DNA from 2 places in the Anaerocolumna sp. genome. Region 2 is predicted to be linked to the other one. Evidence: predicted binding sites of a transcription regulator. Region 2 holds the regulator's gene; the other holds the start of a gene.
What was found. Region 2 encodes HrcA, which represses chaperone genes, less so after heat shock. Its sites were predicted from a motif close to TGTTAGCACTCNNNNNNNNNGAGTGCTAACA; they were not measured.
Positions count from the first base shown of each region.

Region 1 (4,196 bases), on a different contig from region 2:
ATCTTCTGTTAAATCAGTACAGCTGTCTCCTATAATTTTATATGCCATAACCTATTCCTCCTAATATCTATATAACAATTATTCCACTAAATTCTAAAGTATAGTATCCCATATTATAGTTTTTTTCTCCAAATTTTTAACAAAGTCCCATATATTAGAAACATTAACTATATGGCATTTACTTTCTCACTATGTTATATGGTTTTTATTACTACTAATCATAGCACAAATTATTACATTTGAAAAGACTTTTTTTATAATTATTGAGTGCCTTATTTCAAAAAATAACGGTTTCTATAATAGGTATGTACTAATCTCAAAGTTTAACAAAGAGATGAAATAAAAGAGATGCTGCATATTTAAATTTTATAAACCATCTGAATTCTCTTCTGGCTTTTTAAATTAAATATACAACATCCCTTATGTCCACAACATAGTTAAAATCTACTTTGGCAAAGTATGCATCAGTAATTTATGTGGCAGTAAGCTGTGTCAAAGATAGGTTATTCCTATTTTGTCAAAAGTATCATGATATCATTGCTTCGTGCTATAAATTTGGTCATAGCCTCTCCATCTAATGGTTTGTGGCTTAGCATAGCCAAGTCATACAGTTGTTCACAAATCATAGGTACGTTTTGGCTGTCTTCATTTTCAAAAATGTATTGCACTAATTTATTGTTTGCATTTAAAACTAAAGTTTCATCATTGCCAAACATGTCAGGATTCATTCCGTACATATTATACATTTTCATCATTTCCTGCATTCTTCTTCCTTCTTCTGAAAGAGTAATCATAGAGGAAACTTTTTCATTTTTCAATTTCATGACTTTCACTTCAAGTTTGTCTTTATTCAAAACTTTTCGGAATAGTTCAGACAATTTATCATGTTGTGATTTTAGTGCTTCTTCATCATTATCTTCTTTAAAACTATCCGTAATATCAGCATCAATTCTTTGGAAACGATATGTTATTTCATGTTGTTCCAATTGAGTAATGAATGGTTGGTCAATATTATGTGTTAAGATAAGTGCATCAATACCTTCTTCTTTAAACATATTAATGTACTGGCTCTGCTGCTGTTCATTGGTAACGTAATATATAACATGTTTTTCTTCATCTTCTTTTTTATCAGAAGCTTCTGGTGCTTCTTCTGCATTTTCAACTTCTTTAGAGGAAGTTTCTACTGACTTTTCCTGGGTATTTTCTTCGGCAGTTTCCTTTGTATCTGCTTTCTCACTTGCATTTACATACTCAGGTAAAGTTATATATTTGCCTTCTAAATTCTTAAAGATTATAAAATCTTTCATCTTTTCTCTGAATTTATCATCTTTTAAGCAGCCAAATTTAATAAATGGACTGATGTCATCCCAGAATTTTTCGTAGCTTTCTTTTTCCACTTTATACATACCGGAAAGCTTGTCTGCAACCTTCTTGGTAATATAATCAGAGATTTTTTTAACAAATCCATCGTTTTGTAAAGCACTTCTGGATACGTTCAACGGCAGATCCGGACAATCAATGGCACCTTTTAATAACATTAAGAATTCCGGAATAACTTCTTTAATATTATCTGCTATAAACACTTGGTTGCAATACAGTTTAATGGTTCCCTCCAAAGAATCATATTCCGTATTAATTTTAGGGAAATACAAAATACCTTTTAAGTTAAAAGGATAATCCATATTTAAGTGAATCCAAAATAATGGTTCTTTATAGTCATGGAATACATTACGATAAAATTCTTTGTATTCTTCTTCGGTACAATCATTTGGATGTTTCATCCACAAAGGAGTTGTGTTGTTAATAGGTTCCGGTTTCTTTGGAACCTTCTTTGTTGGTTTCTCCTCTTTATCATCCTGACTTTCTTTATCAACTGCCTTGCCATCTTCTTTTACTTCTGCGTCAATAATATTATCATCATCTGCTGCCTTTTCCTCTGCGTCAGTATCTTCTACTTCTTCAAATTCTTCCGGCGCATTGGCATTTTTAAAATATATTTCTACCGGCATAAAGGAACAATATTTACTTATTATCTCTTTCGCTCGGTATTCGTTAGAGAATTCATAGCTTTCTTCATTCAGATACAAAGTGATCTCTGTTCCTCTTGTATCTCGTGATCCCTGAGTCATTGTGAATTCAGTACCGCCTTCTGACTCCCAATGAACACTTTCCGCACCTTCCTGCCAGGATAGGGTATCAATGGTAACTTTGTCAGCAACCATAAATGCAGAATAAAAACCCAAACCAAAATGTCCGATAATTTGATCTTCGTTGGCTTTGTCTTTGTACTTATTTAAGAAATCCGCTGCACCGGAGAATGCGATCTGATTAATGTATTCTTTTACTTCCTCAGCAGTCATGCCGACACCATTGTCAATAAATTTTAGTGTCTTTTCTTCCGGATTAACAATCACATCAATTCTGAACTTATTTTCCTCTGGAAGTGTTGTCTCTCCCATTAATTCTAATTTTTTTAATTTAGTAATCGCATCACTGCCATTTGATATTAACTCTCTAATAAAAATATCATGATCGGAATATAGCCATTTTTTTATAATAGGAAATATATTCTCTGAATTAATTGACAAACTACCTTGTTCCTTGTTCATGTAAATCGCTCCTTTTATGTTGAAATTTTTTTAATATACTATGTTCTTTTTAAAGTCGTTGAAAGAATAAAATTCTTTCAAACATGATGTCGCTTTGCGGCATATCTCAAATAATAGACGAAGAAGTTCAATAGATACTTATGTTGGAGTTCTTCCATATGTGAGGGTTATTTTTCTCCTTCACTCTTTCCTCGTTAGTAATAATATTAATACGGTAATTTTTATTTGTCAAGGGAAAATTAGCACTCAACAAAAGAGAGTGCTAGTAATCTATGAATATATCTCATATTCCATATATAATTTTTCTTTTGTGGATAGCTTTTCTAATTGCATTTAAGCATCTTCCACCGCAATTTCATAATGCCTTAGGAAATCTTTCACATATCCGTCCCATACTTGATCTAAGGTTTTATCTAAAGTAAAAGTTTTTATGGAAGTTCCTGTAATAATATAGAGGTTTTCTTTTTCATATTTTATATTTATAAACAATCCATTTATCTCTTCTTCCTTCATCTGGATACCTGATTTTTGAATTACTTTTTCAATATTTTCAGATGATAATGCAAATACTGTTTTTATAAATATTGGCAGCTTGCTGCCCTTTATTATGCTAAATGCAAAAGGCTTTATTTCACTCCATTTGGGGTATTTTCTTTCACCTAATATCTCTAACTCATCGTTAGAATAGAACTCTTTATTTAATCTTCCATCAATGTGAAAATGAGTAAAGGTACTTATATCTAATTCAGTTAACAAAAAATTGTCAAAAACATTGGATATTAAAAATTTAGACATAAAGTCTTTCACATCAATTATTTTTAAAGATATCATGTATATTTCCCTCCGTTTTGCAAAAACTAGTATAGCATGATATCACCCTGGTTCCAATGCATCGTATGCACTTTTATTTATGCATTAACCATTATTGCATAGAACGCTGTCAGATGGATGCACCATCGTATCCTAAGATCATGCAATAAGATATTTGACATCAAGGAGGGATATTTATCATGTATTTTGATCATTCCAAGAGAAGCTACTATCGCTTCCCAAGTAAAAATGGTGTTGTAGACTTCGATGAACCGACTTCTTATTATTTTCCGGATAAGAATTCCGTATCAGCCGAAGACTTAACCGGCAGCTTCTTAAACTCAAATTACAATTATTATGATAATCTCCATGATTATTCTCATGGGAAAGGAGAAACCTTATGAGAGCAAGTTATAAAGCTTATGAAGATGTTGCAACAAATTGCAGCGGCTATGAAAAATCATCTGGTAAAAGCTCATTTACGGATAGAGTAAGTGATGAAAATTCCGTATCCTGCTTAAATTGTAAACATTTTGATGAGGATGAACACTGCGTACTGGATTTATATGATAAAGTAGCTGAAAGCAGAGGTATTAGCCCTCACGATACAGAAATGTAATTCCTTCTTTCATGATGTCATTCTGAACTTATCTTTGTCTGATACCTATTAAGACTTTGGATTATACCCGCCATCAGACGAATTTGTTCGGAATGACATATTCAATTATATTACCGTACTAATCCAATACAACACAAGTATATGCACCGGATAAAAAG
Region 1 covers NZ_DAMAUC010000017.1:55,711-59,906, reverse strand. Annotated here, with positions in the region: gene RT261_RS14145 (DegV family protein) at 1-48, opposite strand, end outside; gene htpG (molecular chaperone HtpG) at 510-2,609, opposite strand; gene RT261_RS14135 (DUF5721 family protein) at 2,943-3,440, opposite strand; gene RT261_RS14130 (hypothetical protein) at 3,620-3,823, shown strand; gene RT261_RS14125 (hypothetical protein) at 3,820-4,038, shown strand; gene RT261_RS14120 (TraX family protein) at 4,144-4,196, opposite strand, start outside.
Region 1: the regulator HrcA is predicted to act here: its motif matches at 2,847-2,877, upstream of htpG (molecular chaperone HtpG).

Region 2 (4,196 bases):
TTTACTTAATTCTGAAGCAGCAATTCCGGCATCTCTTAATGCGTTTTGAACAGGAGTTGCTGTTCTTTCTACTAAATCATGAGTTAATTCGTCAAACTTAGCTCTTGTCAGGTTCATATCAAAATGTTTTGGTCCTTCTGCTGTTGCAGTAATAAAAGGTAAGTTTATATTTGTTGTAGCTGCAGAAGATAATTCTTTCTTTGCTTTTTCTGCTGCTTCTCTTAATCTTTGAAGTGCCATCTTATCTGTTGATAAGTCTACACCTTCTGTCCTCTTAAATTCATCAATCATATATCTTGTAACTTTTTCATCAAAGTCATCACCACCAAGTCTGTTATCACCGGAAGTAGCTAAAACTTCAATAACACCGTCACCGATTTCGATAATAGAAACGTCGAAAGTACCGCCGCCTAAATCGTAAACCATGATTTTTTGTTCTTTTTCATTATCAAGACCATATGCTAAAGCTGCAGCTGTCGGCTCGTTGATAATTCTCTTAACATCAAGTCCGGCAATTTTACCAGCATCTTTTGTAGCCTGTCTTTGAGCATCGTTAAAGTAAGCCGGTACGGTAATAACCGCTTCGGATACTTTTTCTCCTAAATAACTTTCTGCATCCGTTTTTAATTTTTGAAGAATCATTGCAGAAATTTCTTGTGGTGAATATTTCTTATCATCTATTTTAACTTTAAAGTCAGTTCCCATATGTCTTTTAATAGATGCAATTGTTTTATCAGCATTTGTTACAGCTTGACGTTTTGCAGGTTCACCAACTAATCTTTCACCTGTCTTTGTAAATGCAACTACGGAAGGAGTAGTTCTGGCACCTTCTGTATTGGCAATAATTACTGGTTTTCCACCTTCCATAACGGCAACACATGAGTTTGTCGTTCCTAAATCGATTCCTATGATTTTGCCCATAATTTATTCCTCCTAAATTTTTCAATTAACAATATGAATTATTACAAATTAATAATAAAATTATAAATAAATATAAATGTATTTACTAAATAAACAATTATATTGCTTTAATTAACAACTCTTACCATACTATGTCTAACCACAGTATCTTTAAATATATAACCTTTTTGGAATTCCTCTGCTACTATGTTTTCTCCCAGTTCAGGATCCTCTGAATGCATTACCGCATTATGAAGATCGGGATTAAATTCTTTTCCGGCAGCTTCTATTGGTTTTAAACCGGATTCTGTTAAGGTATCCATTAATTGTTTGTAGATTTTTTCAATGCCTTGTGCAAATCCACCGGACTTTTCTTCTTCTGTTAAAGTTCCAAGTCCTCTTTCAAAATTATCAATAACCGGAAGAACTTTTTCAACAATATCTCTTGCGCCGATTTCAAACATCTGAGATTTTTCCTTTTCCGTACGCTTACGATAATTATCAAATTCAGCAAAAGTACGCTTTAATCGGTCCTCCAGTTCTTCAATCTTTAAATCTTTTGGATCTTTCTTCTTTTCTTTCTTTTTAAAGAACTTTCCGGATTTCTTATCTCCATCATCAGTGCTTTCTTCATCTTCAAGATTCTCATCTGCATTTTCTTCATTACTTGATTCAAATTGCTCGTTTTTATCTTCATTTTCTAAGGTTTGGTTTGCACTCTCTGGATTTATGTTGTTTTTCATTTCTTCCTCTTGGTTAACTCTATCTGTCTTTAACTCTTCTACAGAATTATCCTTGCCTTCCACTTTTGTTACCGCCTTTCCTTATGTTAAGTTTTTTTCTTAAATATTTCATCCAACTGCACCATAAGTGTATGCAGCGTACTGACTACTTTTTCATAATCCATTCTCTTTGGACCAATAATGCCTATCTTGCCATAAACACCATCTTCTATTTCATAAGTGGCTGTTACAACAGAACAATCTTTCATAGCCTCTACGGGAGTTTCACTTCCAATATATACTTGGATGCCTCCCTTTTCAGAATCTTCTGCAGGGGTAGCGGCCACCAGCTCTGTCAGTTGATTCTTTTCCTCAAAAGTATTCAGTAATTCTGATACTTTATCCATATCACTAAGTTCAGGATATTTTAACATATTGGTTGCACCACTGGTGTAAATCTCTACATTCTTTTCTTCACTGATTGCCTGAGCAATTACATCAAGAATATCACTCACTACACCACTGTATGAACCTGCCTGTTCTTTCATTTTCTGGATAATAGTCAGATTAATTTCAGAAAGATCTAATCCTTGAAGGAAAGTATTAAATACAATATTTAATTTAAGAATAATCTCTTTATCTAATTTCTCTAATGTATTGATTATCTTATTCTTTACTATGTTGCCTTCCAGTAAAATCACAGCAAGGATCTGATCATCATCCACTTCTGTTAATTGTATGAACTTCACTTTTCTGCTTCGGTATTGAGGTTTTGTAACTAATGTGGCATAATTGGTATTCGCAGCTAGTAACTTAGCTATTTGTTTTAATAAGGTATCTATCTTATCTGCTTTGTCTACCAGAAGTACCTTCATATCTTCTACTTCCTGAATTTTGTCTTGCAGCATAGTATCTACATACAAACGATATCCTTTATCAGATGGAATACGACCTGCCGAAGTATGGGGTTGAACAATATATCCCTGTTCTTCCAAGTCAGCCATTTCATTGCGAATTGTTGCGGAGCTTAGATTTAAATCGGTTAATTTAGAGATTGTCCTGGAGCCGACTGGTTCGCCGGTTTCAAGATAATTTTGAATAATTGCCTGTAATATCTTTAACTTCCTATCATCCAATGCCATCTAATCACCCCCAACTTTGTTGTTAGCACTCACTATCAAGGAGTGCTAACATCTTTATACATAAAATAGCACTATCAAATTGCTTTGTCAAGAGTTATTTTACTCAATTGTTGAGAAAAATATATTTTATTTCTCTATTTCTGTCTATAAAATAAAGAAAAACTAATTTTTAATTTAATTTTTTAATACTCTCATTTTATATTTTAAAAACAAATATATATTTAATTATCCAATAAGAATCTGGACATAACCACATTGCTCAAATCTATTCCCTTTTCAGTAAGGAATATGCGGTTATTCTTCTCCATAAGTAGATTCTCATCAAAAGATTGACTTAAAACATCTCCATAGATATTTTCTATATCTTCATGAAATAAATCTTTAAATCTGCTTTTTTGAATTCCTTCCATCATTCTTAATCCTAAAAACATAAACTCTTCCATTTGCTGTTTTCTATCCAAAGATTCTATATTTTTTCTTAACCTGTTTCTATCATTGGAGTTCCTAATATAAGCATTCATATTTTCTTCATTGTGGCACCTTATATTATTTAATAAAGAAGAGGCTCCTAATCCTAACCCCAAATAATCTGTTCCGGTCCAATAAGAAGAATTGTGCTTACAGGCAAAACCTGGCTTTGCATAATTAGAAATCTCGTATCTATCATATCCGGCATTCTCAAGAACTTCTTTTGTCTTACTATAAATCCGTCTATCAAGATCTTCATCCTGATCCTCTTCACTATAACGTTCAAAAAAAGGCGTACCTTCTTCCAAAATTAAACTATATGCAGAGATATGTTCCGGTTTCAACTGGATAACCTTCTCCAAAGTACTGACCCACTGTTTAATAGTCTGTCCCGGTAAAGCCGATATTAAATCCACATTAATATTACAAAATCCCAGTTCTCTGGCCATGTAATAATTCTCCTCAAACTCCTCATAGGAATGAATTCTTCCTAACAACTTCAATTCTTTATTATCTGCTGACTGGAGTCCAAAACTAATGCGGTTGATTCCTGCCTTCTTATACTCTCTCAACTTTTCTTCATTTACAGTCCCAGGGTTTGCTTCCATAGAAATCTCTGCCTGTTCACTTACATTAAAAACTTCTTTAACCGCTTTTAAGATTTTCCCAATAAACTTTCCATCAATAGAAGAAGGAGTACCCCCGCCGATAAAAATCGTCTTAACAAGGTACTCCGCTGCCAAATCCTTATTAGAGAATATCTCCTTTATCAAAGCCTCTACATAAAGTCTTTTTGTTTCTTCACTCGCAGGTCCCGAAAGGAAATCACAATATTCACACTTTTTCACACAAAAAGGGATATGAATATATAGCCCTAAGCCTTTTTTACTATCTGTCAACTTATTTTCCATAGTGTACCTCCTTTCAAAATTCTTCTATATCCTTTTAATAATCATCTGCCACT
Region 2 covers NZ_DAMAUC010000012.1:120,701-124,896, reverse strand. Annotated here, with positions in the region: gene dnaK (molecular chaperone DnaK) at 1-921, opposite strand, end outside; gene grpE (nucleotide exchange factor GrpE) at 1,029-1,643, opposite strand; gene hrcA (heat-inducible transcriptional repressor HrcA) at 1,730-2,764, opposite strand; gene hemW (radical SAM family heme chaperone HemW) at 2,986-4,143, opposite strand.